DNA from 2 places in the Pontibacter sp. GD7 genome. Region 2 is predicted to be linked to the other one. Evidence: riboswitches for the same ligand, from Rfam matches in the RefSeq annotation. Region 2 holds a riboswitch; the other holds the start of a gene.
The links. A riboswitch is a leader RNA that binds a small molecule or an ion and turns the genes downstream of it on or off. The one in region 2 is predicted to bind S-adenosylmethionine.

Region 1 (16,182 bases), on a different contig from region 2:
CCCCATCATGATCTACCATGCCCTGCAACTGCTGGCGGCCAGCATTATATCGCAGCAAATGGCAAAAGCAGAAGGGGGGAAGTCAGGGGCAGAAGAAAGTGTGATGTAATAGCTTAGGGCGGTTCCAACCTTTTCCTTAAATGCTGTCATCACGACGTAAGGAGAGATCTTTATAGAATTCTTTTGAGATTTCTACCGTAGCTCGAAATGTCAGCTTAAGTGTTACCCCTCGAGAGCTGGGCTCTTTCATTCTGCATTTGCTGGCGCGGGTTTGTAACCCGTGTCTTATTATGCGTCGGATTTGTAATTAGGAGTGTTCGGAAGTTGACCTAATTTAGAATGAGTACTCTTTTAAGATGATCAATGTGAGTCTAAAAGATAAACAACTATCTACATTAAGTTACTTAGGCTCTTCTTCCGACCACTCGTAATTTGTAATCCGACTGGGCCAGAGGCCCAACTATAGTTCGACACGAGCGAGGACGCTCGCGCCATACGTATAGAGTTCCTGTTCTCACTGCCCTTAAGGGAACAATTGGTAGAGGCAACTGACATCCAACCTATACAGTCTGCTCCTCCAGCGTCTCTACTTCTAACACACCTGAGTTTACCTTGCCTACCTCTACTTCATTTTGCGACTCAATACTCCGCAATACCACCGATACAGCAGGCTCTTTGATAAGCTGTTTTAAATTACTTAACGGAATAGTGCCTATAACATAGCTGCCATCCCTTCTGGTACAGGTTTCTTCGATGCTTTCAAACAGGCCAAGGTATAACGATAGATCTTTACTGGCGGTAAGCAGCACATTTAGCAGAATGTCTTCGCCTGGTACCACGGTTTGTAACTGGTGCAGCTTTTTATATTCGTAGCGATAATCGTAAGTAAGCGCCGACAAGTCTGACAATACCGCTGAGGCAGTTGGGTAAGCGCCAGCCCCTTTGCCAACAAAAAACTGGGTTTCTGCGAAGCTGGTGTGGGTAATAACACCGTTGAACACATCATCCACAGTATAAAGCCTCGAGTCCGGGCTTATAAATTTCGGGATCACAAAGAAGCAGATGGAGTTGTCGGAGTTTTTGATGGCCTGCGCTACCAGTTTAATTTTATAGCCTTTTTCGCGGGCATACTGTAGCTCTACATTCCCGATTCTGTCAATGCCCAGCGTAAAAATGTCGTCAGGGGTTAGGACCAGGCCAAAGGCGTGGGCAATTAGCAGCAGTAGTTTATACTTGGCATCAGAGCCGCCTGTATCAAGACTTGGGTCGCTTTCGGCAAAACCTCGTGCCTGCGCCTCTGCCAGTGCAAGATTATAATCCAGGTTCTCGGAGAAGATTTTAGAGAGGATGTAATTGCAGGAGCCGTTCACAATGCCTTCTACAGAGGTAAGCAGGTCGGTGTCGTAGTACTCTTCCAGGTTACGGATGATCGGGATACTGGCACAGCAGGCAGCCTCGTAAAGCAGGGGCGCATTATAAGCGCGCTGCAACTCCAGCAATTCCTCAAAATGCTCTGCAATCATTTTCTTGTTGGCAGATACCACAGCTTTCCCTTTTCGTAGCGCCTCTGCAACAATTTCAAAAGCAGCATTTGCATCATCTATCAGCTCAACCACTACGTTTATCTCCGGGTCATTCAGAATATCATACTTGTTCAGGGTGAAATTTTCTGTTGAGATAGGGCGGGCTTTGTTTGCCTGCTTTACACATATTTTTTTTATGGTAGTTTTCAAACCGGGTGTTTTGTGCAGTACCTCGTACAGTCCATACCCAACGCAGCCGAAGCCAAACAGACCGATATTCAATTCTTTTCTCTTCATCTTTTTATACTTTCTTAAACTATGCGGATACTTTTTCTGTGTGTGCTTTCTCGAGCACTTTGTTAATGGCCGTTTGCAAATCTTCTATCAGGTCTTCAGCGTCTTCCAGCCCAACCGATAACCGGATCAGGCTATCGGTTACGCCGGCCTGGTAGCGTTTGTCTACGGGGATGGTTTTATGTGTCATGGTGGCTGGGTGGCACAGCAGGCTCTTCACTCCGCCCAGGCTCTCAGCCAGTTTAAAGTACCTGGTGCTGCACACGATCTCTTTTGCCAGCTCTGCAGAGTCTATGTTCAAGTCGAAGGAGATTACTCCGCCAAAGTATTGCTGTTGTTTGCGGGCAATGTTGTGGTGCGGGTGATTGGGCAGGCCGGGGTAGTATACATTTTTAACACCATCCACAGTGGTTAAGAACTCGGCCACCTGCTGCGCATTCTGGCTGTGCTGCTTGTAACGCAGCTGCAGTGTTTCGATGCCGCGTATGGTAAGCCAGCTATCGAAGGGGCTAAGCACACCGCCGGTAGCATTCTGGTAGAACTTTATTTTCTCGCCAAGCTCAGGTGTGCCAGTTACTACCAGTCCGGCAATTACATCGCAATGGCCGGCTATGTACTTGGTGCCGCTGTGCACTACAATGTCTGCGCCCAGTTCTAATGGCTTTTGCCCGATAGGGGATGCAAAGGTGTTGTCTACGCACAAAAGGCAGTTGTTAGCTTTGGCAATTTTTGCGATCTCGGCTATATCAGCAATTTTAAGGGTAGGGTTGGTAGGAGACTCTATCCAGAAAAGTTTGGTTCGTGGCGTTACAGCGTTCACTACTTTTTCGATAGAGGTGGCATCTACGTAGTTCACGTTAATTCCAAACTTCTTGAACACCTGCTCGAACTGCCTGAAAGCCCCGCCATAAATGTCATCTACGGCCAGTATCTCGTCGCCATACTCCAGCAGTTTTACAACGGCATCAATAGCGGCAAGGCCGCTGGCAAAAGCATAGCCGTTGCTGCCGTTCTCAAGTTTGGCTATCAAATCTTCAAGCACTTTGCGGGTTGGGTTGTTGGAGCGGGTATAGTCAAACCCTTTGTTTACGCCGGGTGCTTCCTGTACAAAAGTGGAGGTCTGGTAAATGGGTACGGCAATGGCGCCTGTCTGCGGGTCTACGGGAATGCTGTGGAGGATGCTGGTCGCTTCTTTCATCTCTGTCTGGATATTAATGGTTACTAAAAAATTAATAAAACCACTTATCCAGAGTTCCTACCGGAAGCGCATAAAAAAAGCTCTTCCGATAAGACAGAAGAGCCAAAGTATAGGTACTTAACCTTAGTTGCTCACTCTTGCTTATCTCCCCCTGCATTGCTGCAGAGCAGGAATTGGCACCATTATCAAATTGATTGGTTGCCAAGGTATCATCGGGCCTGTCCCTCCACCTTTCTGGATAAGAAATTATTGATACAAATCTACGGCATGAAAATTTAAAAGGACAAGATTTTTTTCTTATTTTTTATTTTCCTGCCTTTTTAATCTTTAAAGCGGGTTTTATAGCTGATGTCACACTCTGTCCAGCGCCTGCAGAATGTCGCCAAGTATATCCTCCACCTTCTCTAGTCCAACCGAAATCCGGATCAGGCCCGGGGTAATGTTGACGGCCAGTCTTTCTTCTTCGGTTAATTTTGCGTGGGTGGTGCTTGCCGGGTGCGAGGCTATACTTCTGGTATCTCCCAGGTTGGCGGTGAGTGAAAGCATCTGCAGGTTGTTCAGAAAACTTCGGCCGCTTTCCAGTCCGCCTTTCAGCTCAAAGCACACAATGCCACCTCCGTTTTTCATCTGCTTCCTGGCAATTTCGTATTGCGGGTGGCTGGGCAAGTATGGATACTTTAGCCAGGTAATGGCCGGGTGGTTCTCCAGCGTTTCCGCTACTTTTAAGGCAGTTGACGAATGCCGTTCCATGCGTACATCCAGTGTTTCCAGGCTTTTGCTCAGCACCCAGGCATTAAACGGCGACATGGCGGGGCCTGTGCTTCTGCAAAACAGGTAGATCTCCTTTATCAGTTCTTTTTTACCAACTACTACACCACCCATCACTCTTCCCTGCCCATCTATCCATTTAGTGGCCGAGTGTACGGAAAGATGCGCGCCAAGCTCCAGTGGCTTTTGGTTTACAGGCGTGGCAAAGCAGTTATCCACGTTAAGTATAAGGTTGTGCTTCTGCGCCAGTTCCGATACAAATTGTAAATCAATAATATCCAGTCCCGGGTTGGTTGGTGTTTCCAGGTAAAGCATTTTGGTGTTTGGCCGGATGGCTGCTTCCCATGATTCCGGTTTATCGGCGCTTACATACGTAAACGTGATGCCGTATCGGGGCAGGTACTTGGTTACAACGGTGTGGGTGCTGCCGAAAATGGAGTTACAAACCAATAAATGATCACCGCTTTTTAGCAAAGCCATAAAACTGGCAAACACTGCACTCATACCTGATGCCGTTGCAAAACCCGCCTCAGCACCCTCCAGGGCGCACATCTTATCTACAAACTCCTGCACATTAGGGTTGCTGAAGCGGCTGTAGATGTTGTCATCTGTCTCGTCGGCAAAGGCTGCCCGCATACTTTCCGCATCCTCAAACGTGAAGCTGCTGGTCAGGAACATCGGCGTTGCGTGCTCCATCTGGCTCGTGCGCTCTGTTTGTATGCGGATCGCCTGTGTTATCGGGTCTAGTGCCATGGTATACTTTGTTAAAGAGGATTATGAGCGTACCGGGATAATGCCAGTAGGTTGAAGTTTATACTACCGAAACGTTTGCCTCCCAGGTAATGGTGCACCCGGCACGACGAAGCGTTTCTGCTACAGAGCAATATTTGTCTACGGATAACTGGCAGGCTTTATTTGCTTTGTCCGGATCAATTTTGCCTGACAGGTTAAACGTAACATGTACTTTTTTCCACAACGAAAAATCTCCTGTCTTTTCGCGTTCGCCTTCAATTTTCATACTATACCCCTGCAGGTCCTGGCGTTGCTTTTTTAAGATCGAGATCACATCTATACCACTGCAAGCGCCCATGGCTATCAGAAGAGACTGCATAGGGCGTACACCAAAGTTGTTGCCACCGGAATAGAGGCTGTTGTCTAATCTGGCAATGTTTCCCTGGGCATCTGTTGCCTCAAACCCATACTCGCCGCTTACTCTTTTTAATTCTATTGCTTCCATTCTAATATATATGTTATGGATGTAAAGAAAACATGTACTTACTTTGCATACAAATGAAAAGCACAAATACCAGCTATTTTAACTACAAACAACCTTTCCGGCTGGAGAATGGAGAAGTACTGCCCGAGCTTACCATTGCCTATCATACTTATGGCAACCTGAATGCAACAAAGGATAACGTAGTCTGGATCTGCCATGCGCTTACGGCCAATGCCGATGCAGCAGACTGGTGGAACGGTTTGGTAGGTGAGGGGCTGGCCCTTGACCCTGAGAAATATATTATTGTTTGTGCTAATATCCTGGGCTCGTGCTACGGTACAACAGGCCCTTTAAGTATAAACCCAATCACGAAAGAGCCATACTATAGCCAGTTTCCGGCTGTTACTATACGCGATATGGTTAATGCACATATACTTCTGCGTAAGCACCTGGACCTTCCGAAAATACACCTGATGGTAGGTGGAAGTATGGGTGGTTACCAGGCTTTGGAATGGTCCGTGATGGAGGGCGAAAATATAGATAATCTTTTCCTGCTGGCTACTTCTGCAGCAGAAAGTGCCTGGGGAGTTGCTATTCATACTTCGCAGCGCCTGGCCATAGAAGCGGACAGTTCCTGGTTAGACAGATCGGTGGAGGCCGGGGGCGCTGGCCTGAAAGCAGCGCGCGCCATCGGGATGCTTACTTACCGCAACTATGAGATTATGGTAGAGCGCCAGTCGGACCCTGATACGGAAAAGACGGATAACTACAAAGCGGAGTCTTACATCCGCTACCAGGGCGATAAACTTGTGAACCGGTTTAATGCCTATACTTATTGGTTACTTACCAAAGCCATGGACAGCCACAACCTGAGCAGAGGGCGTGGCGGTGACCTGGAGCAGGTACTCCATGCTATTCAGCAGCGCACACTCATCATCGGAATCAGCAGCGACATACTTTGCCCTGTTCAGGAGCAGGTTTTTATCAGTCAGCATATCCCAAATGCCAGGTATGTAGAGATTGGGTCTGCCTACGGCCACGACGGATTTTTGATAGAATCTGAAAGGATAGCTGCGCACCTTGTGCCGTGGTTAGAGATGAAATAGCCTGGATTGCATTCTTCCAAATACCAGGTACAAATACGATTCTGTCTTTGCGCACTTAGCGTTTTCTTCGCGTTCGTGGCGGTTATACTTTACCACAAAGGGCGCAAAGAACGCAAACCATCCCTCCCCCAAACTTTAACTTTTCTTTAACATCTCATTAACAGTTATTAACTACAAGTAGTGGGTAAGTGTGCTACATTTACAGAAAAAATAAACCCGATGAAGAGCACATTTATACTTGTTGGAACACTGATACTTACGCTTGTATCACAGTTCGCTTCTGCGCAGGCGCAGGGGGCTATTACTTACGAAACCAAAATGAACATGCACCGCAACATCCCGGCCGATAGGGCACAGATGAAGGACATGATACCGGAGTTCAGAACAACACGCCAGATACTTACTTACAATGCCACAGAATCGCTTTACAAGCCCTTGATCGACGAGCAGGACGACATGGCTGCATCCGGAAACGGCGGAGGGCAGATGGTCATGATCAGGATTCCCCAGAACCAAACCTACATCAACACGGCCCAGAGCAAGAGAGTGGTGCTGCGCGAGTTCATGGGTAAAAACTACATCACCCAGGACTCCCTAAGTATACTGCCGTGGAAATTCGGTAGCGAAACCAAAACGATACAAGGCTACGCGTGCAAGCAAGCAACTTATACAGATGAGAAATCTGGTAAGACCACCGTGGCATGGTTTACAGACAAGCTTCGCCCCAACCTGGGCCCGGATAACTTTACTTCGTTGCCTGGCGCCGTGCTGGAGATAGATTTTGACAATGGCCTGCGCGTTACAAAAGCCACCAAAGTTGACTTTAAGCCACTTAAGAAGAACGACCTGGTGGAGCCAACCAAAGGAGAAAAAATGACCGATAAGCAGTACCAGGAGATGGTGGCCGAGCAAATGAAACAGCGCGGCGCGAACGGAGGCACCTTCATGATCAGAAACTAAGATATTAAGAAAATAAAGCTATGAAAAAGCTACTACTGCTATTTTTTATAATAGCCGGGCATACTGCGCTTGCTCAGAAATACACGGTAAAGGGCCGCGTGCTGGATAACACAAGTGCAGCCTTGCCATCGGCTACGGTGCTGGTATTGCAGGCCAAAGACTCTTCGCTGGTAAACTTCGGTGCTACCGATAACCAGGGGGCTTTTGAAGTGAAGGGCGTAAACAAAGGCAACTACCTGTTTAAAGTGTCTTTTCTGGGCTTCGACCCGCACTACCAGAAATTAGCTTTTCCGGAGGCTGCGGCAGTAGTAGAACTAGGTACCATTAAGCTTCAACCGCAAAGCAATGAGCTGAAGGAAGTGGTTGTGAAAGGTGAAAAGAGTCCGGTGGTTATAAAGAAGGATACCATTGAGTTTAACGCCGGCTCTTTTAAAACGCAGCCAAATGCGGCTGTAGAAGAACTCCTTAAAAAGCTGCCGGGTGTGGAAGTGGATGCCCAGGGAAATTTATCGGTGCAAGGCGAAAAAGTAAACCGCGTTACCGTGGATGGCAAAGAGTTCTTTGGCCGTGATCCTAAAATGGCAACCAAAAACCTGCCTGCCGATGCCATTGATAAAGTACAGGTATTCGATAAGAAATCGGATCAGGTTACTTTCTCGGGTATAGACGATGGGCAGCGCGAGAAAACCATAAACCTGCAACTGAAAGAGGAAAAACGCAACAGCGCCTTTGGTAATGTGATGGCCGGTGTGGGTACCGATGAGCGTTATCAGGCCAGGGCAAGTATAAACCGCTTTAAAAAAGGGCAGCAGCTTTCATTTCTGGGCATGGCCAACAACGTAAACAGCCAGGGTTTTGGCTTTGATGAGTACATGAACTTTAACGGAGGCATGAACCGCATGGGAGGCGGCGGCATGGTTGTCATAAACAACGGATCGGGCAATAACGGAGTGCCCCTGAACACCGGTGGCCGCATGAACGGACTAATGAACACCCAGGCAGGCGGACTGAACTTCAACAACCATCTCAACAAAAAAACAGAGGCAAACGGGAGTTACTTCTTCAACAGCCTGAACCAGGACATTAGCAAAACAGCCGAGCGCGACAACCTTTTAAACGCAGGAAACCCACGAACCACCGAGCGCACTGTACAGGATGGAAATAACCTGAACCACCGCGGTAACTTTACACTGGACTATAAAATTGACTCGCTGAACTCTATAAAGGCAACAGGCAGCCTGAGCTATAACGAGATTACGCAAAACCTGAAAAGCCTGATAAACAACTTCGGGTCTAACGGCTCGGTACTCAATGCCAGCGACACGCGCTCAAACTCTGAGGGCAGCATCATTAACCTGAACTCAAGTATACTTTTCAGGCACCGCTATGCCAAGCCAGGCAGGTTCTTAACGGTTAACGCGGACATGTCTGCCAGCCAAAACGATACCGATGGGGCCTACAGCAGCGACATAACGTTCTCCAATGGGCAGGACAGGCAGATCAGGCAACGCAATGAGCAGGCCAGCGACACACGTAACCTTACGCTTGGCGTTTCGCACACAGAGCCGCTAGGTAACCGCCAGTACCTTGAAACCAATTACAGCTACAGGGCCAATCTGAGCGAGTCTAACCGTGAGGTGTATGATATTGAGGGAAGCGCAAACACGCTGAACGCCACCCTGAGTAACATGTACGAGAGTTTATACTTGTACCATAAGCTGGGTGTAAACTATAAACTAAACCGCCAGAACTACAGCTTTACCCTAGGCACCAGCCTGCAGCAAAGCGACCTGAACGGTGAAGTATGGCTGCGCAACATGGAAGGAAAGCAGGAGATTGACCGGGACTTCTACAACCTGTTGCCCACTGCCAGGTTAAACTACGATTTTGGCAGCAACCGTCGCCTTAACTTTAACTATGAAACATTGGTGCAGGAGCCGAGTTTACGCCAGTTGCAGCCAGTTCCGGATATCAGTAACCCATTGAACCTGTACATCGGCAACGCAGATCTGATCCCATCTTATATGCACCAGCTAAGGCTGCATTACAACAGTTTTGATGCAGGCACCATGCGTAGTTTCTTTGGTATGCTAAGCGTAATGCACACCAACAATGCCATTGTGTCTTCGCAAAGTATAGATGGTAATTCTGTGCGCACAACGCGCCCTGTAAACGTGGATTACAATACCATGATCTCTGCCTTCGCAAACTATACTTACCCTATTAAGAAGCTGAACAGCAGGCTGCATTTCGGTGCCAACCTGCGCGACCAGCATACCATAAGTGTGCTTAACGATGTGGAGAATGACGTAAACGTTCGAAGCGCAACAGGAAACATCCGGTTTGCTTACCAAAAAGAGAACCTGAACTTTAGCCTGAAAGCAGATATAACGGCTCAGCGCACAAAGTATGAGGACCTGACCCAGAACGACCAGTTCTTCCTGAACAAGACCTATACAGCCGATGCGAACTATCGTTTCCTGAAACAGTTTAACCTGAATGCCACCTTCGATTACCTGGTTTACGACAACAACGCCACTAACTTTAACCAGACCATTCCGTTGTTGGATGTGTCAATTTCGAGGCAGTTCCTGAAAAATAATGTGGGGGAGTTAAAGCTGTCAGCTAACAACTTGCTAGACAGGAACACAGGTATCAACCAAACCGCAAACGCCTTATACATTGAGCGCGAAACACTGAACTCTCTGGGGCAGTACTTCATGCTCAGCTTCACCTACAGCATCAACAAACACCTGAACCCAATGGGTAACTCGCCGGGTGGGGCTATACGGATATTTAGGTAGTCAACAAACAAAAAAAAGGACAGCTTATATGGCTGTCCTTTTTGTTTGTTGATTTTTTAATTAGTTCAAAGTATAAACGAGTTCGTTTCCATAGCCGGCAACTACTTCAACACCGTTCGCATCTTTTCCCTTCACAGACCATTCACCAGTAATCGTATGGGCTCCTGCACCTTTTAATTCTTTTTGGAACCTAACTATAAAAATACCATTATATCCTTTTGAGATGTCACCCAAGTTCCAACTGATTACATAGTTAGACTGACCATTTTCTTTTACGATTGCATCATTAGTATTACTCACCAACGTTGAATGGGATGCTAAGCCTCCTTGTAATTTAGCGCCTTTGATATCTGCGCAAGCTTCAACTGTATAAGCAACTTCAAACTCATACATGTTATTGCCAAGTGGGGTAGTATTCATGATTTTTGCGCCTAAAGTCAGACCTATACAGGTAGTTGGTGCCGCAATAACCTGTATATCCTTAGTAATTTGAACTTGCGAAAAGCCAGAGCCTCCGGAAGGGATATAATGTGCCCTAAATCCAAATGAACCTATGGTATTAGGTAAATAATTATATGCTATTGATGAGGCAGAAGGTAATGATACTTCGTGTACCTTTTGCCAGGTAATTGCTGAGGATGCTGTCGTATGCTGCCCCGTTCCATCAAGAGCTTTTTCAATATAAACCTTGCCTCCAGTTGGCGTTGTATTGAATGCAACAGAAATGACAACTGTCTGATTAACGATAACTGGGTTTGGATTAAGGTTTAGCGTCATGCCGGTTGTAATCGGCTTAGCATCTGCCAAATCAGATGACTGCATTGCCGGATTCACCTCATCAATATCCTTAGAGCATGATGAGAAGATACATAGGCCCAGAATAAGGGAGATTGGTAAAAATCTTTTAATTTTCATATACAGTTAGGTTAAGGGTTTAACATAGTGGTAGGTAAAACCATACATGCCTTTTTTGTAAGTATGATTTGCCCTCCGATTTTGTTAGCTGTTAAAGATTAAATTATTTAAAAAGTATAATTCTGAGTGCCTTAACGCATGTATATGTAAATAGTTGTGTTTTAATATAAAAATATATAACTATTTTTATTGTTTAAACAGTGTTATGGAAATGAAAAACCCGCTGATGTTCTATCACGCCAGCGGGTTTAAGTCCTGTTTTGATCTAATAAGTTATGCAGCCTGCTTCTCCAGTTCTTTCTGTTCAGCAGGTGTTTCCTCGTTCTTTAAGAGCTTTCTATCTAGTATAAACGGGCCAAATGGCAGGAGGGAGGCTACAAAACCGGCAGCCACTTTACCCACAGACCACTTGTGTGCAAGCGCCACCTGAAGCAGGGCATACATATAAAGTATAAATAAGACGCCATGCGCCCAGCCAACATACTTTACCAGGGCAGGGTAACCTAAAATGTATTTTACCGGCATGGCTATGCCCAGCAGCAGCAAAAACGAGAGGCCTTCGTAAAAGCCGACCAACCGGAAGCGTGAGATAGGGGTTTTCATTGATAAGTATAAATAAAATTTTCGGATACTTTTTGCTTAACACCGCAAAGGTAGAAAATGTGCCTGGCTTTTAAGATAAGGCGAAAAATAAAGCGGCACCCCTTAGAAAGGTGCCGCTTTTAGATCAGGCAACAGACCTGCCCAGGCTATCCTGACGCAACTCTGCTTGCTGCTGCAGCGCAGTGATGACAGTTTGTGCCAGTTTATCGTCCAGGTTTGGTAACTGGGTTTGCTGCAGCACCTCCTGCAGCTGTTTTTGCCATTTGCCGGTTTGCTGTACCGGTGATCCGCTTAATCCGCCCTGGCTGTTCAACTCCTTGGTAACTGCCGTGCGGCGCAGCAAAAGCTCCATCAGTTCGTTGTCCAGCGAGCCAATCTGCTTGCTGAGCTCCTCCAGTTTGTCCACCATTTCAGTGGTCTCGGTCAGCTTTACTTTGGTAACAACAGCGTTAACCAGTAACTCCAGTTCCTGTGGCATTAATTGCTGCTGCTGGCTGCTAAGGGCCTCGGCAGGGTTTGCATGGGCCTCAAACAGCATACCGTCTGCGCCTAACTCCACGGCTCGCTGGCTTACCGGGTACAGCAGGCTGCGCTTGCCGGCTATGTGGCTGGCATCGCAAAGTATAGGCAGCTCCGGTAACAGGCTTTTAAGCTCCAGCATGTGCTCCCACTTCGGGTGGTTACGGTACGGGTGCTGTTCATCAGTAGCAAACCCGCGGTGTATAACACCCAGATCAGTAATGCCTGCCTGGTGCAGGCGCTCCAGGGCACCCAGCCATAAACGCAGATCTGCATAAACAGGGTTGTTTACCAGTACCGGCACTTTTTTGCCTTTCAGGGCCTCGGCTATTTCCTGCATCGCAAAGGGGTTAACGGTGGCACGGCCACTGATGCAAAGTATATCTACACCATGTTGCAGTGCCTCCAGTGCCTGTTGCGCATTTACCACGTCGCAGGCTGTTTTTAAGCCTGTTTCCTGTTTTACTTTTGCCAACCACTCTAGTCCTGCAGTACCAACACCCTCAAAGCTGTTTGGGCGCGTGCGCGATTTCCAGATACCGGCTTTAAAGACCGAAATGCCATTGACCTTTTTCAGCTGCATGGCTGTGGTTAGCATTTGTTCTTCAGATTCGGCGCTGCATGGCCCAGCAATTAACACAAGCTGCCCGTTCGCCTGGCGAAAGCTGCTTTCGGGTGTTACTTTGATGGTGGTTGTACTTGCTCTCATGGCATTTTAATTTTTGCTCTTTTGTTTAGAGACTTTGTAAAACAAAAAGGGGCCCCGCTTCTGCAGGGCCCCTTTGGTATGGATATGTACGTTTATTTATCTACACACAATATGCTACCACAGGAGCCCCACCGGAGGAACCTTCATTGAATTGGCAAACATAATGCAATAAGATTGGTACATGAATTCTGTCTTTAAGCTGCAAGTAAAAGTATAAAAATTGGCAAAAGCAAATTTTAAGTAATTTATTTTACTTTCTCATCCTGCTTTTTGTCCTCCAGTGGCAACTCAGGCAACTCCTCTTTGGGTTTAGGGAAGAGCAGCGAGGCAATAACAGACACTGCCAGAATACCGCCCACCACCAGCAAGGCAACGCGCATATCAAGGTGGTAGATATCGCTGATGAGCAGCTTTACACCGATAAAGGTAAGTATAACCGAGAGGCCGTAATGCAAATAGTGAAACAGCTGCATAATGCCGGCCAACGCAAAGTATAAAGCTCGCAGGCCCAGCAGCGCAAACACATTGGAAGTATAAACTATAAACGGATCTTTGGAGATAGCCAGGATCGCTGGTATCGAGTCGGCTGCAAAAACCACATCGGTGCTCTCGATCATAACCAGTACCAGGAACAGCGGTGTGGCAAACAGTTTACCGTTTTGTTTGATAAAGAACTTGCCCCCCACAGCCGTTTTAGTAACCCGGATATGCCTGCTAACCCAGTTTACCAAAGGGTTGTGTTCCGGGTCCACGTCTTGGTCTTTGGTAAAGGCCATCTTAATGCCGGTAAACACAAGAAAGGCACCGAGTATGTAAATGATGAAATGGAACTTGGCAATAAGGGCCACCCCCACAAGTATAAAAATACCGCGCAGCACAAGTGCCCCTAACACACCCCAGAACAAAAGATTATGCTGGTACTTGAGTGGTACTTTAAAATAATTGAAGATCAGGATGAAAACAAAGAGATTGTCTACGCTGAGGGATTTCTCGATGAGGTAACCTGTAAAGAACTCCAGCGCTGAATCGGGGCCTTTCCAGAAGTAGATGAGTGCATTAAAACCAAGCGCCAGCACGATCCAGAAAAGGCTGGTAAGCAGCGCCTCCTTAATCTTTACCTCATGCTCTTTGCGGTGGAACACGAAAAGATCGAGCCCCAGCAGCAGCAGCACAAACACGTTAAATATAACCCAGAAGATGATCTCGTTCATAATTAAATAGTGCGCAGCAGCGCAAAAGCTTGTTACATGACGTGCACCAACACACCTGAATAAACAAAGTTAAGCTAAAACGCTGCTGCTTGTATACTAACGCGACAGAATGATTTTTGTAAAGGACGAACCGCAGCTTATACCTGTCTAAAGTATACGGTGCGGTACTAAAGTATAAAATACACAGATAAGTTCACAGTAAAAATCTGTGGCGGAGAGCTTGTTTAAGAGTGGGTGACCTATACTTCGTACCTGTCGAAGTGTCGGAAAATGCTGCTCACTTTCATCTTAAGCACTCCCAGCACGGCCTCTTTAAATATGCCACTCGACATCTTGGATTCGCCTTTGGTACGATCGGTAAAAATGATCGGCACCTCCTTTATCTTAAAGCCATACTTATAAGCCAGAAACTTCATTTCGATCTGGAAGGCATAACCAACGAACCGTATCTTGTTTAGCTGTATGGTCTTAAGCACTTTGCGGCGGTAGCATTTAAAGCCGGCAGTTGTGTCGTGTATAGGCATGCCGGTAATCAGGCGCACGTAAGAGCTGGCGAAGTAGGACATAAGCACACGGCTCATGGGCCAGTTTACCACATTTACGCCCTGCACGTAGCGGCTGCCTATGGCAACATCGTAGCCTTCCAAGGCGCAGGCATTGTACAGGCGTATCAGGTCTTCGGGGTTATGCGAGAAGTCGCAGTCCATCTCAAAAATGAACTCGTAGTTGTGGCGCAGGGCATATTTAAACCCATGGATGTAGGCCGTGCCCAGGCCAAGCTTGCCTTTGCGGGTTTCCAGGTGCAACCTGTTGGGGTACTCCAGCTGTAAGTCGCGCACAATGTCGGCGGTGCCGTCAGGAGAGCCGTCATCTATGATCAGCAGATCAAACGGATGACTCAGCGACATTACCTTCCTCACCATTGCCTCTATGTTCTCCCGCTCGTTGTAGGTTGGGATAATAACCAGCGCGTCTTTCATTCCGCAAATATAGGCATTCAGCTATTCATGAATAAGGGCCTTTTTAAATTTATTTTGTAGGCTAGTTCTTTGGCGTGTTTAATACAGTTCGGCACCGAAACACCTGCCTGCCAGTTTGCAGAAATGAAAAGCCCTTCCTGCTCCAGCGTCTTGGCCATGTCGTGGGCGTCCTCAATGTACAGGTCGTACTGCGGTATGGAGTGCTCCCAGAGGTGAGCATACTGGAAAATGGGCTTATCGGTGTTAATGTTATACAGCCTGCGCAATTCTTCGTGTACTTTTCGCATTTGTGTGGTACGCTCTACCAAGGCATTCTGGGTATATTGGCTGCCTCCCACAAAAGTGGTAAACATGACCTCATGCGGCCTGCAACGACCATCGAATACCGAGCTGGTCCAGATGGAGCCTGCGGCGAAGGTGTCCTCTACCTTGGGGTGCAGTGCCCCGAAGCCTTTGAGGTGGTGGCCCACATCGTGGCGGTTATATACTGAGTATACCATGGCCATGGGTGGGTAGTTGATGTTCTGCAGGGCTGCCGCCATCCCCGGAAATGTAAAGTGGAGCAACTCTGCCGCCTGGTATGCAGGCAGGGCCAATACCAGTAAATTATACTCTTCGGTGTCGTAATCGCCGGAGGTGGCGCAGGAAACCACGTACCGGCCCTGCGCGCGGGTAATCATCTCTACTCTGTGCTCCTTGTGCAGCGATACCAGCTTTTCGCTGATGGCGTTGGGTAAGGTGCTCATGCCCTCCACAAAGCTGAAGACCTCCTGCCTGGAGTATGAATCTTTGTGATGTACGAGCCCGCGCAGCACTGAGCCATACTTTTGCTCCATGGCCTTTAAGTGCGGCATAGCCTTGTGCACCAACAGCTGGTTCGGGTCGCCGGCATACATACCGTTCACCAGCGGATTTACGCCATAGGCTACCACACCCTTGCCAAAGCGCCGCTCAAAAAACTGCGATACCGTTTCGTAGTTGATGTCGGCGGGGGGGACGTTCTTTTCCTGAAGTATGCGGTATTTGGTTTTCCAGGAGAAGAAATTGTTAGACAGCAGCGAGAAAGGCGAAGTGGGCAACTGGTGGTAATCGCCGTCGCGCAGCACATAGCGCTGGTGGTCCATGGGGGCGGCAGGCAGCACCTCACGCTCCAACTTCAGTTCCCGTATCAGTTCTTTAAGCTCGGGCGAGAGCTGCAGGGAGTTGGGTCCAAGGTCTAGTATGTACCCATTTGATTTAACGGTGCGCATACTTCCGCCTACCTGCGAGCTGGCCTCAAACAGGTCATACGCTACACCCAGCTTTTGCAGGTAATATGCCAAAGCCAATCCGGAAATGCCTGCTCCAATTATAGCAACTCTCATACACGTACTTCC
Region 2 (16,182 bases):
TAAGTTAAACAGCGTGACTTTCTCCGTATGGTCAGGGCAGCCAGGGTAGCCTGGAGCCGGACGAATGCCTTTGTATTGCTCTTTTATCAGGCCTTCGTTATCCAGTTGCTCTTCCGGTGCGTAGCCCCACAATTCCTTGCGCACCTTTTCGTGCATCAATTCGGCAAAGGCCTCGGCAAGCCTGTCTGCCAGCGCCTTTACCATAATAGCTTTATAATCGTCGTGCTCGGCTTCATACTTGGTCAGCAGCTTTTCAATACCAAATCCAGCTGATACCACAAATCCGCCAATGTAATCGGGCACACCTGCCTCTTTCGGTGCCACAAAATCAGAGAAAGCTAGATTCGGCACGTTAGCACCTTTTTTGCCTTGCTGCCTTAAGGTATGGAATTCCGTCAGCACGTTTTCACGTGAATCATCGGCGTATACTTCGATGGTATCGTCGGCCTGCACGTTGGCAGGATAAAAACCTACCACGGCACGTGCTTCCAACAGCTGCTTCTCCACGATCTCCTGCAACATACTTTGTGCATCATTAAACAGCTTGGTTGCCTCAGTGCCCAATTCCGGATCATTCAGGATTTTCGGGTACTGGCGCTTGAGCTCCCAGGTATGGAAGAACGGTGTCCAATCGATGTAGGGGACGATCTCCTCCAGAGGGTAGTTGGTGTATACTTTGTTGCCCAGGAAACTTGGTTTGGTAGGATGTGCCTCAGCCCAATCCACTTTATACTTGTTGGCGCGGGCTTCTGCTATACTTGCAAATGCACGGTCTTTAGTTCGGCCCAGGTGGTCTTCGCGCAGCTTCTCATACTCTGCGTTTATATCGGCAATGTAGCTGTCGCGGTTGCTACCCAGCAGGCTGCTTACCACCGTTACGCTACGCGATGCATCGTGCACGTGCACCACCGGCCCGCTGTACTGCGGCGCGATCTTCACGGCGGTATGTACCCGCGAGGTTGTAGCTCCACCTATCAGCAACGGAATTTTCATACCTCTGCGCTCCATCTCCTGCGCCACATACACCATCTCATCCAGCGATGGCGTGATCAAACCACTCAGGCCAATTATATCTACCTGTTGCGCCTCGGCCTCAGCCAGGATCTTATCCAGCTGCACCATCACGCCCAGATCTATTACCTCGTAGTTGTTACAGGCCAGCACCACACCCACAATGTTTTTGCCGATGTCGTGTACGTCGCCTTTAACGGTAGCCATTAATATTTTACCCTGCGAGGATGAAGAGGAACCAGCCTTCTCGGCCTCCATAAAAGGCATCAGGTAAGCCACCGCCTTTTTCATCACGCGTGCGCTTTTCACCACCTGCGGCAAAAACATCTTTCCGGCACCGAACAGATCACCTACTACCGACATACCTGCCATCAACGGACCTTCAATCACATCCAGGGTTTTAACGGCTTTTTGTCTGGCCTCTTCAGTGTCTTCATCGATATGCTCTACAATACCGCGTACCAGTGCATGCTTCAGGCGTTCTTCTACCGGAGCATCGCGCCATGTGTTGTCGGCTGCTGTGGCTGTTTTACCTTTGCCTTTGATGGTTTCAGCGTAAGTGACCAGCTTCTCTGTTGCATCCGGATAGCGGTTAAAGATCACGTCCTCGATCAGGTCGCGCAGTTCTAGCGGTACTTCCTCGTAAATGCCCAGCATACCGGCGTTCACAATGCCCATATCCATTCCGGCTTTCACGGCGTGGTAGAGGAATACCGTATGCATGGCTTCACGCACAATATCATTGCCCCGGAAGGAGAAAGACAGGTTACTCACACCACCACTTACCTGTGCGTGCGGTAGGTTGGCTTTAATCCACTTCACCGCCTCAATGTAATCTACAGCATAGTTGTTATGCTCTTCGATGCCGGTGGCGATGGCCAATATGTTCGGGTCAAAAATAATGTCCTGCGGTGGGAAGCCTACTTCATCCACCAAAATGCGGTAAGAGCGTTCACAGATCTCAATGCGGCGCGGCAGCGTATCAGCCTGGCCGGTTTCGTCGAAAGCCATCACCACTACAGCAGCACCATACTGGCGCACTTTGCGGGCCAGTTTCTTAAAGGCTTCTTCGCCTTCTTTCAGGCTGATGGAGTTAACAATGCTTTTACCCTGCGTGCATTTCAAACCAGCCTCAATCACGCTCCATTTCGAAGAGTCGATCATGATCGGCAGTTTGGCAATATCGGGCTCGGAGGCGATCAGGTTGAGGAAGTCGGTCATGGCCTGCTCTGAGTCGAGCATGCCTTCGTCCATATTCACGTCAATGATCTGGGCACCGCCCTCTACCTGCTGCTGTGCAACTGCAAGTGCCTCTTCAAACTTACCGTTAACGATAAGGCGGGCAAACATCTTAGAGCCGGTAACGTTGGTGCGTTCGCCGACATTTACGAAAAGTGTGTCCTGGGTGATGGTGAGGGGCTCGAGGCCGCTGTAGCGGGGGAGAGGGGCTACTGGTGTGGGAGTGTGCGGTTTATACTTCTGCACTAAGTCTGCGATTACTTTGGTGTGTACAGGTGTGGTGCCACAACAACCACCGAGTATATTTACTAAGCCTTCTTTCAGGTATTCTTCAACTATAGCGCCCATCTGCTGGGCAGTTTCGTCGTAGCCACCAAAAGCGTTTGGTAAACCAGCGTTCGGGTAGGCGCTGATGTAGCAATCGGAGATACGGGCCAGCTCTTGGATGTGCGTTTTTAACTGACGCGCACCCAGGGCACAATTAAAGCCCACGCTAAGTATAGGTGCATGCGAGATCGAGTTCCAGAAAGCTTCCACCGTTTGGCCAGACAAGGTACGGCCACTGGCATCTGTAATCGTGCCCGACACCATGATCGGGAGCTCCTTGCCGCCGTCGTTTACAAACTGCTGTATCGCAAAAAGAGCAGCTTTACAGTTAAGCGTGTCAAATACCGTCTCTACCAATAGTAGGTCGGAGCCGCCATCCACCAAACCACGCACCTGCTCATAGTATGCCTCCACCAGCTGGTCAAATGTAATGGCGCGAAAGCCGGGGTTGTTCACATCCGGGGAGAGGGAAGCCGTGCGGTTGGTGGGGCCGATGGCACCTGCTACAAAGCGTTTGTGCGCAGGATCTTTCGCTTCTAGCTCGTTTGCTGCCTCACGTGCTATTTTGGCCGATTCATAGTTCAGCTCATACACGATATTCTCCAGACCATAATCGGCCATGGCTATACTTGTGCCGCTAAAGGTGTTTGTCTCTATGATGTCGGCACCGGCCTCCAGGTACTCGGTATGGATGGTTTTGATCACATCGGGACGGGTAATGGATAGCAGGTCGTTATTGCCTTTCAGGTCGGAGGGGTGATCTTTGAAGCGCTCGCCACGGAAATCGGCTTCCGTTAGCTGGTAACGCTGGATCATGGTGCCCATGGCGCCATCGAGCACGAGCACGCGCTCCTGCAGCAAAGTATAAATCGGATGTGTTTTGGCGATCATTGTTGGTGTCTTTCTTCTCGTAAGTCTTTGCGTTCGCTTATCAAGAAGGACACCCCAAGGCAGGATATACTATCTTATCTTTTCCTGGTTAAAGTATAACCAGGAAGGGAATTAGCACCAGGCTTGTACAAGGTTGCTAAGACGTCATAGGGCCCTATCCCTCGGTCTTTCTTGATAAGAAGCTGCAATTTATCAGATATATGTGAAATACGAAATCTTTTCGGTATTGATTTGCTGATGTTAACCCCATAAAACAGAAAAGGACACTTAACGTGTCCTTTTCCTCAAAGTCTAATCTACTTTTAACGGTAAATCAAACTCTATGATATTATATACGCCAGTTTATGGCCGATGTTACCGAATTGTTAAAGTTTTTTCAATAAAAAAAGGGACACCTCATGGCATCCCTTTCTCCTAACTGCATAACAGTTATACTTTGCTTACGCTTCTGCTTCTACCTTAGGAATTACAGAAACATAAGAACGGTTTTTAACGCTCTTTCTGAACTCTACAACGCCGTCAACCAAAGCAAACAAAGTATGGTCTTTGCCCATACCCACGTTTTTGCCCGGGTGGTGTGCAGTACCTCTTTGTCTTACAATGATGTTACCAGCGATGATGTCCTGGCCACCGTAAATCTTAACACCAAGTCGTTTTGAGTGTGACTCGCGGCCGTTATTAGAACTACCAGCTCCTTTTTTGTGTGCCATTTTGTTTAAAATTTAATTCAGGTTAGCGGGTGCATCCCCTGAAAAGATTCTTCGATTAATTTCTTCTTACTGCTTAACCAATGCTCTCGATCAGGACCTTAGTGAAGTGCTGGCGGTGACCATTCTTCTTACGGTATCCTTTTCTTCTCTTCTTTTTGAAAACGATTACTTTGTCGCCTTTCACAGTGCTAGTAAGGATTTTTCCTACAACCTTAACACCTTCAACGAAAGGAGCACCTAAAGTAATAGTGCCGTTATCATCAGTAAGAAGAACATTGGTGAACTCTACGGCGTCACCCTCATTGCCGGAAAGCTTGTTAGCGTAGATGAACTTACCGCTCTCTACTTTGGTCTGTTGACCTGCGATTTCTACAATTGCGTACATCAGCTTCAATGTATGTTTAAAATTTAGTCTGCAAAAGTACGGCACATATTTTAATTATGCAATGCCTTATCGCATAAATTGTTACCAGTTACCAGATCCTACACACTAAAATGTGGATAAAAATGTTGAAATCCACAACGCACTTTTTTAAAGCCCCTGAATTGCCCTGCAACTTGTTTTGCATCAATAGGATACACAAGCCGTCACTTATCCACAAGCCAAACCCCTGATGTGTAAATCTATTTTCAGCTTACACAAATCACCCCAGCCACCCTGCTGGTTTTACACAAACCATTGCGCCTAAATCTGACAAGATTACTCACAAAACCCACTCACATAGCCGCAAAAGGCATTTTACAGAGATTTAATAGTTTCTTAACAATATTCTAACAAAAATATATAGCTTAACAACTATGTGGATAAGCGTGTGCATTGCTGCATAACACACACACGATCAAACGCTTAAAACAATGTGAATAAATTGAACAACTTTCGTCGGCAAATTCAAGTTCAAATCTATATATTTGAAGTCAGGATAGTACCGGATGCCAGTCAGACATCCAGCTAAACATAAATTCTTACAGGGTGTTTTCTAAGCAAAGTTGCTTACCCTTCAACAAATAAAACGCTTACTTACTAGCTTATGGAGCCAATACTACAAGAGAACCCAAACCGCTTTGTACTGTTCCCAATCCAGCACGATGACATCTGGCAGATGTATAAGAAGGCTGAAGCCAGCTTCTGGACTGCCGAGGAGATCGACCTGTCGCAGGACCTGAAAGACTGGGAGAACCTGAACGACGGTGAGCGTCACTTTATCAGCCACGTATTGGCATTCTTTGCGGCATCCGACGGCATCGTGAACGAGAACCTGGCGATCAACTTCATGCAGGAGGTACAAATCCCGGAGGCGCGTTGCTTCTATGGTTTCCAGATCATGATGGAAAACATCCACTCGGAAACATACTCGCTTTTAATAGACACTTATATAAAGAAGCAGTCTGAAAAGGATTACCTGTTTAACGCGCTGGAAACGGTGCCGTGTGTTAAGAAAAAAGGAGAGTGGGCGTTACGTTGGATCAACAGCGAGAAATTCGTGGAGCGTTTGATCGCTTTTGCGGCTGTGGAGGGTATTTTCTTTTCTGGCTCTTTCTGCTCTATTTTCTGGCTTAAGAAGCGTGGTTTAATGCCTGGCCTTACTTTCTCTAACGAGTTGATCAGCCGCGACGAGGGCCTGCACTGCGACTTTGCCTGCCTGCTTTACTCTATGCTGAACAACAAACTGCCGGAAAGCCGTGTGCAGGAGATCATACGCGATGCCGTAACCATTGAGCAGGAGTTTGTAACAGACGCGCTGCCGGTTGACCTGATCGGCATGAACGCAAAGCTGATGAGCCAGTACATCGAGTTTGTGGCTGACAGATTGTTAGTGGCCCTGGGCTGCAGCAAGATCTACAACTCGACCAACCCATTCGACTTTATGGAAATGATCTCGCTGCAAGGCAAGACAAACTTCTTTGAGAAGCGCGTGGGCGAGTACCAGAAGGCCGGCGTAATGGGAGACAAAGACAAAAATGTTTTTTCTCTGGACGAAGACTTTTAAGATAATTAGAGATTCACTATGTTTAGGAAGCCAAAGGGAAAAGGCCCATCTTCTTTTCCTACCTAAACATTAATACATACTTACCACTGCACGATGCCTGCAGCCTTTATGTAACAGGCCTGTGCAGAATCTTAGTTGGCATAACTGCCATCAGATGGGGTATTTCTACCCTGCTATATAGTAAAAGCATTTAGCTTTACACATAATCAGTTGTACTACAACGGCTTATACATATAATACCGTATTGGCTACTTGTATACCTCATAGTGCATAAACTCCTGCCATAAGCAGCAGGGCATCTATATATCATTCAGTCAACCCGAGGCCTTTAACCTCGCTAATAGTATAAATTATATGTTAGTAGTTAAACGAGACGGCAGACGCGAATCCGTCAAATTCGATAAAATTACGGCACGCATCGAAAAGCTGTGCTATGGCCTGAACATGGACTATGTGTCGCCGATCGAGGTGGCCAAGAAAGTGATTGACGGGATTTACGATGGCGTAACTACCGTGGAGCTGGATAACCTGGCGGCAGAAACAGCGGCGTCGCTTACCACCAAGCACCCTGATTATGCGGTACTGGCGGCACGTGTGGCTATCTCAAATTTGCACAAGGTAACGAGCAAGTCGTTCTCCAATACCATGAAGCGACTTTATACTTACACCGACCCAAAAACGGGTGAGAATGCGTCGCTTATCGCCAAAGATGTGTATGAGATCATCCGTAAAAATGCGGCTCTACTCGACTCTACCATCATCTACGATCGGGATTACAACTACGATTTCTTCGGCTATAAAACCCTGGAGCGTTCATACTTGCTTCGCCTGGATGGCAAGATCGTGGAGCGTCCGCAGCACATGCTGATGCGTGTGGCCGTGGGTATACACAAAGAAGACATTGAGTCTGCTATTGAGACGTATAACCTGATGTCGGAGAAGTGGTTTACACATGCCACACCAACGCTATTTAACGCTGGTACGCCTAAGCCACAGCTGTCTTCGTGCTTCCTGCTTGCCATGAAGGACGACAGTATACCAGGCATTTACGATACCCTGAAGCAATGTGCACAGATTTCGCAAAGTGCCGGTGGTATCGGTCTGAGCATCCACAACATCCGCGCAACGGGTTCATACATTAAAGGCACCAACGGCACCTCCAACGGTATCATCCCGATGCTGAAGGTGTTTAACGACACGGCCCGCTACGTAGACCAGGGCGGCGGAAAGCGTAAAGGCGCCTTCGCTATCTACCTGGAGCCATGGCATGCCGATATCTTCGACTTCCTGGAGCTGAAGAAGAACCATGGCAAAGAAGAAAACCGTGCCCGCGACCTGTTCTACGCCCTCTGGACTCCAGACCTGTTTATGAAGCGTGTAGAGGAGAACGGTGACTGGAGCCTGTTCTGCCCGAACGAGGCACCTGGTCTGGCTGAGTGCTGGGGCAAAGACTTTGAGCGCCTATACGAGAAGTATGAGCGTGAGGGCCGTGCCCGCAAAACTGTTAAAGCTCAAGATCTATGGTTCCATGTGTTGGAGTCGCAGATCGAGACGGGTACGCCATACATGCTGTACAAAGACCACGCAAACCGCAAGTCTAACCAGCAGAACCTGGGTACCATCAAGAGCTCTAACCTGTGCACCGAGATCATGGAGTACACCAGCGAAGATGAAGTAGCTGTTTGTAACCTGGCCTCTCTGGCGTTGCCTCGCTTTGTAAAAGAGGAAGGTGGCCATAAGGTGTTTGATCACCAGAAGCTGTTTGATGTAACCTACCATGCAACAGTTAACCTGAACAAGGTTATCGATATAAACTATTACCCGGTACCTGAGGCAAAGAACTCGAACATGCGTCACCGCCCGATCGGGTTGGGTGTGCAGGGCCTTGCTGATACTTTTATTCACCTGCGCATGCCATTTGAAAGTGATGAAGCACGCGGCCTGAATAAGGATATCTTCGAGACGATCTACTTCGCAGCCATGACGGCTTCTAAGGACCTGGCCAAGAAGCAGGGACCATACGAGACGTTCAAAGGTTCTCCGCTATCGGAAGGCAAGTTCCAGTTTGATATGTGGGACGTTACTCCGGAGAGCGGCCGCTGGGATTGGGAAGAACTGCGCCAGGAAGTAATTAAGCATGGTGTGCGTAACTCACTGTTGGTTGCTCCGATGCCTACTGCTTCTACTGCACAGATATTGGGCAACAACGAGTCGTTTGAGCCTTATACTTCTAACATCTACCTGCGCCGCGTACTAAGTGGCGAGTTTATGGTAGTGAACAAGCACCTGCTGCGCGACCTGATTGCCTTGGGCATCTGGAACGATAAGATGAAGAATGACATCATCGCAGCAAACGGCTCTATCCAGGAAATTCCAGCTATACCGCAGCACATCAAGGACCTGTACAAAACAGTATGGGAGATCAGCCAGCGTGCCGTGATCGATATGAGTGCTGATCGTGGCGCTTACATCTGCCAGAGCCAGTCGCTGAACTTGCACGTGCAGAACGTGAACTTTGGTAAGCTGACCTCGATGCACTTCCACGCCTGGAAGAAAGGACTGAAGACAGGTATGTACTACCTGCGCACCAAAGCAGCTGTAGATGCCATCAAGTTTACCGTAGAGAAACAGGCCGCCGAAACCCTGTCGCCAGTGTATAACCAGCAAGATCAAAACCGCAGCGATATGAGCTGCTCACTCGATAACCCAGACGCTTGCGAAGCTTGCGGATCGTAAATAACTAAAGAAGGAGGGCTGATTGTCCTCCTTCTTCTTTTTTCCTACCAATTCTATACTTCCTGTTACTACTGGCTCCCTGCTAGCGGATGGAATACTGTTATTTATACTTTTTAGCCCATTCTTTATAGTATACAACATTGAAACCCATTCTATTTACTGGTAATGGCTTAAACAGGCTATTAGCAAATATTATCAGGAATTACTCTTCGGATAAAGCTCCTTGTGATTTAAAGTTAGAATTAGATATAATTGCTAACAACATTGACGATGTGGCAGGACTTTGGGAAAGATTTAAACAAGCGTTTCCTAAAATCAAGCAGTTTCACCCCAATCTATGTGATGAACAGATACTTAGTATTTGGAATGCATTTTCGGATGAGGACCTTGTCAAAAATGTTATTCCTATGAATTTAATAGATAAGCTGAATAGTAAGTTTGATATAACTCGGAAAGAAAGTCTCAAAGAGGTAGCTTTAGATTTTAAGAGATTTGAAGGCTCCTCAGGTTATAGCACAATACGGAAGCTTTTTCCAAGCTTTGGCTTAAACTTTGAAAATATGCTAAAGCATAATGGAGTAGAAGAGCTTTTTATTTGTACCACAAACTATGATGGCATACTAGATACCTTGCTTACCTACCCTGTAAGGATAAATGGCACTCATTTTATTTACAGTGATGGATTTGGAAAAAGCAGTTTGCCAGGCCATCTAAAACTGTATGAGAACTTTTTAAAAAGTTCCAAAAGGTGTATGGTCCATTTACATGGCTCATATAAATTCGCAAAAAAAGGAGGCAATACATATAAGTTAATAGGTAACATTTATAATGATGAGCCTGTTCTTGTGTTTAATAACCCATTTCTAAAGGAAAAAGAGATTCTTGATGATCAGGTTCTTTCTAGTTACTATAGAACGCTTGTTGAAAAGTTGAAGACCAATAATAGGATAATCATTATAGGAAACTCCTTTAGAAATGAACCGCATATAAAAGAGCTAATAAGTAACTACTTTGATCGTCCTAATACTGAACTCATAGTATGCTCTTTAGATCCGGATGAAGTTGTAAAAGAGCTACAAAACTATTACTCAAAAGAGATTTATCAGTTCTCTACTAAAGAGATACATAGTGAGCGACAGTTATTCAGCTTGCTCTATCAACTCTTTATGCCAAACATTAAGAATAGTGATACAAGTATAAACAACAGAGGTCTTGTAGCATAGCTGCCTAACTTCTACAAAGTTTTACAGACCTCGCGGCGTCTTTACGACCCGCGAGCGTCTAACCCTCCATAACCTAAGCTACGAAGCAATAGCCTTCACATCCTTAGACACTCGCAGGAGCTGCGCACGCTGCGAGGTCTGCAGGGAGCTACTTTAATACTCCAAGCTAACATCTATGGTGTTATAGTATAGCGTGGTTGTTCCCTCGAAACCTGAATCTGTGCCAATAATAAGCCATAAATTGCCATTGCTGTCGGCTGTGATCTGGACAGGATTTTGCAGGTTGTCTCTTTGAATGAGCTTGTACTCCGAAGTATTCCCCGGTATACCTACATTACCCAGCACTACCATGTCCTGGCCGCCCTGCGACTGCCCGCCTTTGTCGATGTTCATCCTGACATTGTTGCCGGCACCCTGCATCTCTACAGGGATTGGCTCAATTGTACTGCCTCCGGCTTTTAAATACACGCTTCCCCCAGGGCTGCCGCCAATTCCCGCTGATTGCTCCGGATACTGTGAAGCGAGTTCTATTTCGAAGGTAACGCTATATGTATGGTTCGGCTCAAGTCCGGTTATCTGCTTTTTCATAAACATGAACAGATCATCGCTTATGTTACGTCCAGACAATTTCATGGCCATACTGTTCTCACCAATCTCGGCTGGGAGGGCTTCACGGTCAAACTCAAACTCGAAGCGGCTTTTGTCCCAATCTTTAGGGTAATCAGCGAACCCTCCTTGCCAGCCTTCAGCGTTTTGCTCAAAAGTATAAGTGTAGGAAGTGTTTGGCGTGATGATGCTGTCGTTGTCATCGTCGCATGCAAAGCACAATACTGACATGACGAGCCAAGCAGAAAGTTTATTAATAGTTTTCATAGTTGTAGACTTAGGTTTTGTATAACATACTTAAGCCTACGGGTGTGTAAAAAGCACGTTATCCTGCAATACATAGTATGAAAGCTGCTTTTTTAAAGGAGAGGCTGGGAATGATCGGCAGGGGAAAAGCTGTTATTTACTTGCGAGAAGCTTTTATACTTGAAAGAAGTATGATCTATACCTGGTAGCTGAAATTGACTCTATTAGCCTTGTTTGCGAGATTGCCCTTATGTACGAGGTGTTCGTTAACCTTAATGTATAAGTTAAGCACCTTTTTGATGAGGTTTATGGTCACTGGATTTCACCTCGGCTTTTAAGGGTTCAAGCAGCCACTCCAGTGCCTCTTCTTCGGTAACGAACTCTTTGATTACCATGTCTCCAATACTGCCAGCCCGCTTATACAATTGTTCCATGGCCATGTTGTTAAAAATGTCTGCAGAGACCACAACGGCCATACGCCGGAGCGGTGTAGCTAATAGTTTTGGTAGAAGTTCTAAGGCCGCCCATTGCAGGTCCTGTTGCCTGATGGCGCGCATTGTTCTTTGATCTGCCAGCCAACGCTCAAGCTTTTCATCCTGACAGAGTTGCGCGCAACGCAAACCGTTTTCTCTAAACTCCGGGCTCGAAAGAAAACCACGCCACTCCGCTTTTCCCAGTTGCTTGTCTTTGTCAACCAGGATGCTAACCACATCACTTTGATAGCGCAACTCCAGCATAGTGTAAAAGTTCTTAATATATTTATTATATACGAACATAGGGGTGATAGGAGAAAGCCCCATACATGGGGAACCTGCTACTGTTTTTAAAGGTAACATTATTCAACAAAATAGCACAACGCTTTTCCCTGAAGCTTCGTTTTCTGCTAAAATGGTTTGTTGCCGATACGGAATTGAAGCCTTTAAGTGAGGGGAGGCACGTTATTATTTGCTTTCCGGTTAGTGGTTTAAAGGGTGTAGACCCTGAAAAAACAAAACCACCTGCCGGAATAGAGCAGGTGGTTTCTAAAACTACACTTAATCTGTTACTGTTTTAAAAAGCGGAGCGTTTCGTGGCGTTGCCCATCGCTTAAAGAAACAAAGTATGCGCCACCTTTCAAGTTCTGTACACTTACTTCGGCTTCTGCTCCTGAGGTAGTAGTCATCTGTTTTACCAGTCTGCCTGATGCGTCCAGAACGGTCAGGTTAACCTTGGTTCCAAAACCCGGAAGGCTGATGTTGATCACATCTGTGGCCACTGTAGGATAAAGTACCGGCTTAGCAGCTATACCTGCCACTTTGTTTGTAAGCTCTATGGCAACAATGGCAGAGAAGGATGTTGTTCCATTGTAGTCTACCTGCTGCAGGCGGTAGTAGTTAAATCCAACCACAGGCTTCACATCATTGAAAGTATAATTTATAGTTCTGTTGCTGTTACCGTTGCCTTTTACTTCGCCAATTTTAGTAAAGGTCTTGCCATCCTGGCTACGCTCTACTAAAAACTTGTCGTTGTCTTTCTCCATTGCTGTTACCCAGGTAAGCACGCTCTGGCCATTCTTCAGTTGCCCTTTAAACGAAGCCAGCTCCACAGGCATTGCTGTTATACTTTCTTCTGCCATAGCCCAGGAGATATCGCTTATCCCTATGCCTTGTCTGCCTTTGGCGGCATCATCGTTAAAGTATCTAAGCTCTACGCGGTCTATGTTGGCAACAAAGCTGATCGTAACGTTACCTTTGTTGGAGGTTACTTTTGAGTCCACACCATCCACTTTAGCTCTTGCTGCGCCATTGCTAAACTCATTCGACACAGTAGGCAGCATCATGTTTTTAGTTAAAGGTATAGCTGTGGCACCGTCATACCCGATCACCTGTATCTTATCTAAAAACTGACCGGCGTTACGGTCCACATCGTACAAGGTAAAAGTCAGACCAGAAACACGCTTACCAAGCTGCATTGTAACCTGCGTGCCTGCTGCTGCTCCGGCCCCAGACTGAATTAGTGTAAGTGTATTTCTATTTAAGAAAGTAGTACTCACCGCGTCTGTCTCTACCGTAGTGCCTGTACCAATGTTAGATCTTGTCCAACGCATGGTTACACCATCTACAGTATAAGGATTAACGGAAGTAGCGGAAGAGGCCGTGAACGGTTTCTCGTTTACAGGCCGCGTGCTCCATCTGAAAGTGGAAGTACCCGTTACAGGTGTGCCGTTAATCATCACGTCATCCATGGCATAGTAATCCGTGTTAACGTTATTTACATTTATTGTCCATCTTAAGCGTACGTTTGGACGATTATTTACTGCAAACGGAAGCGTAATAGGAGCACCATTGTTTACGGCACCCCAGCTGAAGAAATTACTGGTGTTTTGTGTAAACCCCGTCACTTGTACATAGTTCACTCCATCAAGGCTGTACTCCAGCTTAACCGGGTTTGTATTGGCAACGAAAGTAGTATTACCAGAAGGCGAAGTAACGATAGTACCATTTGACCTTCTATGATACTGTGTTCGGTATTCTTTCCAGGTGATCCTGATATCCTTTAGGTTATATGTAGAGATGCTATTGTTAATAACCAACACCTGTTGCCCTGAAGCCGTTGTGCTTGTCTGGGCGTAGTTGCCGGCAGTGTACAGCGTATCGGAGTAAGGAGCAGTATTTGTAATGATAAAATTAGTAGCTGTAAGGCCGCTTATGTTATTATTAAAATTCTCGTGGTAAACTATAACCTGAGCCTGAGCAGCTGCAAGGAAGGTAAAGAGTGTAATAAGTAAAATGTAAAACTTTTTCATAAACTATAGGTAATCTGGCAAGTGTTATGAAAGAAGTATGCCACAGCTTACTACAATTAGTGCCTACACCATAAACCTCATTCGCACTATATACCTAACCTATTGATTAGCAGCACCTAATATTTAACTTTGTTATACTTTAATCGATAATATTTTTTTTCTCCAGCAGTAACGCGCTTTCTCACACCAAAGAATTGTTCCCAAATCAGGAATGACACATTAATTGTGGGAAAACCACTTTTGCATTTCGCAGGCTGCCAAATGTGCAGATCTGTGGCTGGCAGATTGTTAAAAACCGGGTTTGGCACCTGATTTGCAACTACTTATTTGTTAACTAAAGAGGAGATAAATAATATGAAGCAATATGATAGAACGAGCTTTCTGCATACTGTTGCTCTCCACTTAGACCTGTTAAATACAATTGGTGGTGGAGTAAGCGAAACGTATGTAAAGTTGGAAAAAGGACCAGATGAAGCAGTGATCAGGGTTTGGGCAGCTGGTGTTACTCCCGAAACATTTAAAGTAACATTGCGCAGCAACAAGCTCACAATAACCTCTACATTAAAAAGCGCTCAGCAGCCTAATGTATCCGTGCCAATGTTTAGCCGCACGTTTATACTTCCGGCTGATATTAACCAGGCAGGTATAGAGGCTATTTATAAAGAAGGAGAGCTACTTATAAACTTACCGTATTCCGAATCGGCTGACAGGCCACGGGAAATCAATATTAAGGAGATCTAAAAAGAAAGGCACCGCAAAATGGTGCCTTTCTTTTTATGCTTACAAATTCACAATTAAGCTGCTTCCTTGAACTTTGCCTTAATGATAGAAGTAAGGAAGTCATGCACTTCCACGGTTTCTTTATCGTAAACGAAAGTATTATACATATCGGCTGAGGTCTGCTCTATCCGACACCCATTTTCTATCATCATAAAGATTAACTCACGCAAACGATAAGGATGCCCGGCAATATTTATAACGCACTCCATATCACTACTTTCCACGCGCAAAAACATGTGCTGCACGTGGTTTACATCTGTCATTACTTCCTGATTAGACATATACTTTGTACTTTGGCTATAGGTATAAGCCAGATAAAGCCAAAAAAGTGCCACTTTGCTGAGGCGATTTTTGCTACAATACAAATTCACCTTAATGTTGCAGTCTATACTTTAAAGAGTGCAAAACCATACTTCAGCAGTACACGCAGCTTTCCAAAAACCACGCTTAACGGCGAGGGTGCTCTTTGCGCCAGCCAACTACGAATACAATTATCCACACAGGATAAAGGGGTGTAAGCACAGATGCAAGGTATGGATCTACAGTTAGCGCAAGTATAGTCTGTAAAATGAATGTGGCTGCAGCACCAAATATAGCAGCCCTGTAATATCTGTTTTGCCAGTTCATAATAGCTTATACGCTGACAATAAAACAAACAGGAGAGCCACCTAAGTAGCTCTCCTGCAGTATGCGGGGCTTTTGTGTTTAGTTTATTTTCATAGCTGGCATCGCCCTGCCTCCATGATGCATGTACATCTTAGCAATGTTCCCGTTTTCATCCTTCTCGAAAGTTACCCGGGCAGGAGCCACTTTCACGAAAAACTTATCTTCTGCCTCCGGAAAAATCTCAAACTTATCCTGACCTGGCGCCTCTACAAATATTTGATTACCCGACAGTTTTACTGAGAACGACATGTTTGGCGTAACTCTATACTCCCCAGTGTATTTTGCTAATTGTGCTGCGCTCATACTTACTATGGTGCGAACCACCGGCACCTGGTACTTTTCGCCGAGCACAATAGCCGTTACATCACGAGAGATCGGGCCATTAACCTGCTGCGATTCGTAGTTGCTCAGAATCGTGATCGTCATTTCACGCTGTGGAAGCCGGATAAAGTTGGCTTTAAAGCCGTTGATGGCCCCACTATGGCTGATTCTTAACTGCTTGTACACAGAGTCTATTACCCAGCCATAGCCATAGTTATTTTTAACGGGAGTGAACATCTGCTTTTTAGAAGCCTCATTTAAAAGCTTGTTGCCTCTAAGGGCTGCATCAAACTTGCCCAAGTCGGTTGTAGTGCTGTACATGGCACCTGCAGCGTGGCACCAACTCATATCGATAAATTTGGCAAGCTTACGGTCTGCAGCATCATGGTTATAACCTTTTGCCATTCCTTCCACGGGCTTACTAAACTCCATTCCCGTCGAGTTCATTTTCAGCGGCTTCAAGATTTGCTTGTGCAGTACTTTCTCGTAAGGTTTTCCGGTTACTTTTTCGATTACCTGCGCCAAAAGCACAAAGCCAGTACTGCTATAGCTCCATTTGCTGCCTGGCTCAAACTCCAAAGGCTTGTCTTTTACAAGTGCCAGAATATCATTTGTTGTGGCAGGCTTGGTATTAACCTCACCCCAATGGTTCA

Region 1: another riboswitch for S-adenosylmethionine. It lies ahead of AC4BAP_RS13005 (trans-sulfuration enzyme family protein); the one in region 2 lies ahead of metH (methionine synthase).

The regions. Positions count from the first base shown of each region.
Region 1 is NZ_JBYZMP010000007.1:212,831-229,012, reverse strand. It holds gene AC4BAP_RS13015 (bile acid:sodium symporter family protein) at 1-109, shown strand, start outside; gene AC4BAP_RS13010 (homoserine dehydrogenase) at 561-1,820, opposite strand; gene AC4BAP_RS13005 (trans-sulfuration enzyme family protein) at 1,840-3,015, opposite strand; SAM riboswitch class I at 3,154-3,260, opposite strand; gene AC4BAP_RS13000 (trans-sulfuration enzyme family protein) at 3,367-4,536, opposite strand; gene AC4BAP_RS12995 (OsmC family protein) at 4,595-5,020, opposite strand; gene metX (homoserine O-acetyltransferase MetX) at 5,074-6,105, shown strand; gene AC4BAP_RS12985 (GLPGLI family protein) at 6,325-7,065, shown strand; gene AC4BAP_RS12980 (outer membrane beta-barrel protein) at 7,086-9,869, shown strand; gene AC4BAP_RS12975 (hypothetical protein) at 9,930-10,784, opposite strand; gene AC4BAP_RS12970 (DUF3817 domain-containing protein) at 11,058-11,387, opposite strand; gene AC4BAP_RS12965 (3-deoxy-7-phosphoheptulonate synthase) at 11,512-12,615, opposite strand; gene AC4BAP_RS12960 (TerC family protein) at 12,861-13,826, opposite strand; gene AC4BAP_RS12955 (polyprenol monophosphomannose synthase) at 14,066-14,806, opposite strand; gene hemG (protoporphyrinogen oxidase) at 14,824-16,170, opposite strand.
Region 2 is NZ_JBYZMP010000001.1:175,327-191,508, forward strand. It holds gene metH (methionine synthase) at 1-3,468, opposite strand, end outside; SAM riboswitch class I at 3,540-3,649, opposite strand; gene rpmA (50S ribosomal protein L27) at 3,909-4,178, opposite strand; gene rplU (50S ribosomal protein L21) at 4,252-4,563, opposite strand; gene AC4BAP_RS00715 (ribonucleoside-diphosphate reductase small subunit) at 5,207-6,166, shown strand; gene AC4BAP_RS00720 (ribonucleoside-diphosphate reductase subunit alpha) at 6,521-8,902, shown strand; gene AC4BAP_RS00725 (SIR2 family protein) at 9,043-10,125, shown strand; gene AC4BAP_RS00730 (hypothetical protein) at 10,279-10,962, opposite strand; gene AC4BAP_RS00735 (hypothetical protein) at 11,262-11,714, opposite strand; gene AC4BAP_RS00740 (hypothetical protein) at 11,780-12,031, shown strand; gene AC4BAP_RS00745 (T9SS type A sorting domain-containing protein) at 12,020-13,762, opposite strand; gene AC4BAP_RS00750 (Hsp20/alpha crystallin family protein) at 14,117-14,503, shown strand; gene AC4BAP_RS00755 (hypothetical protein) at 14,557-14,823, opposite strand; gene AC4BAP_RS00760 (serine hydrolase) at 15,248-16,182, opposite strand, start outside.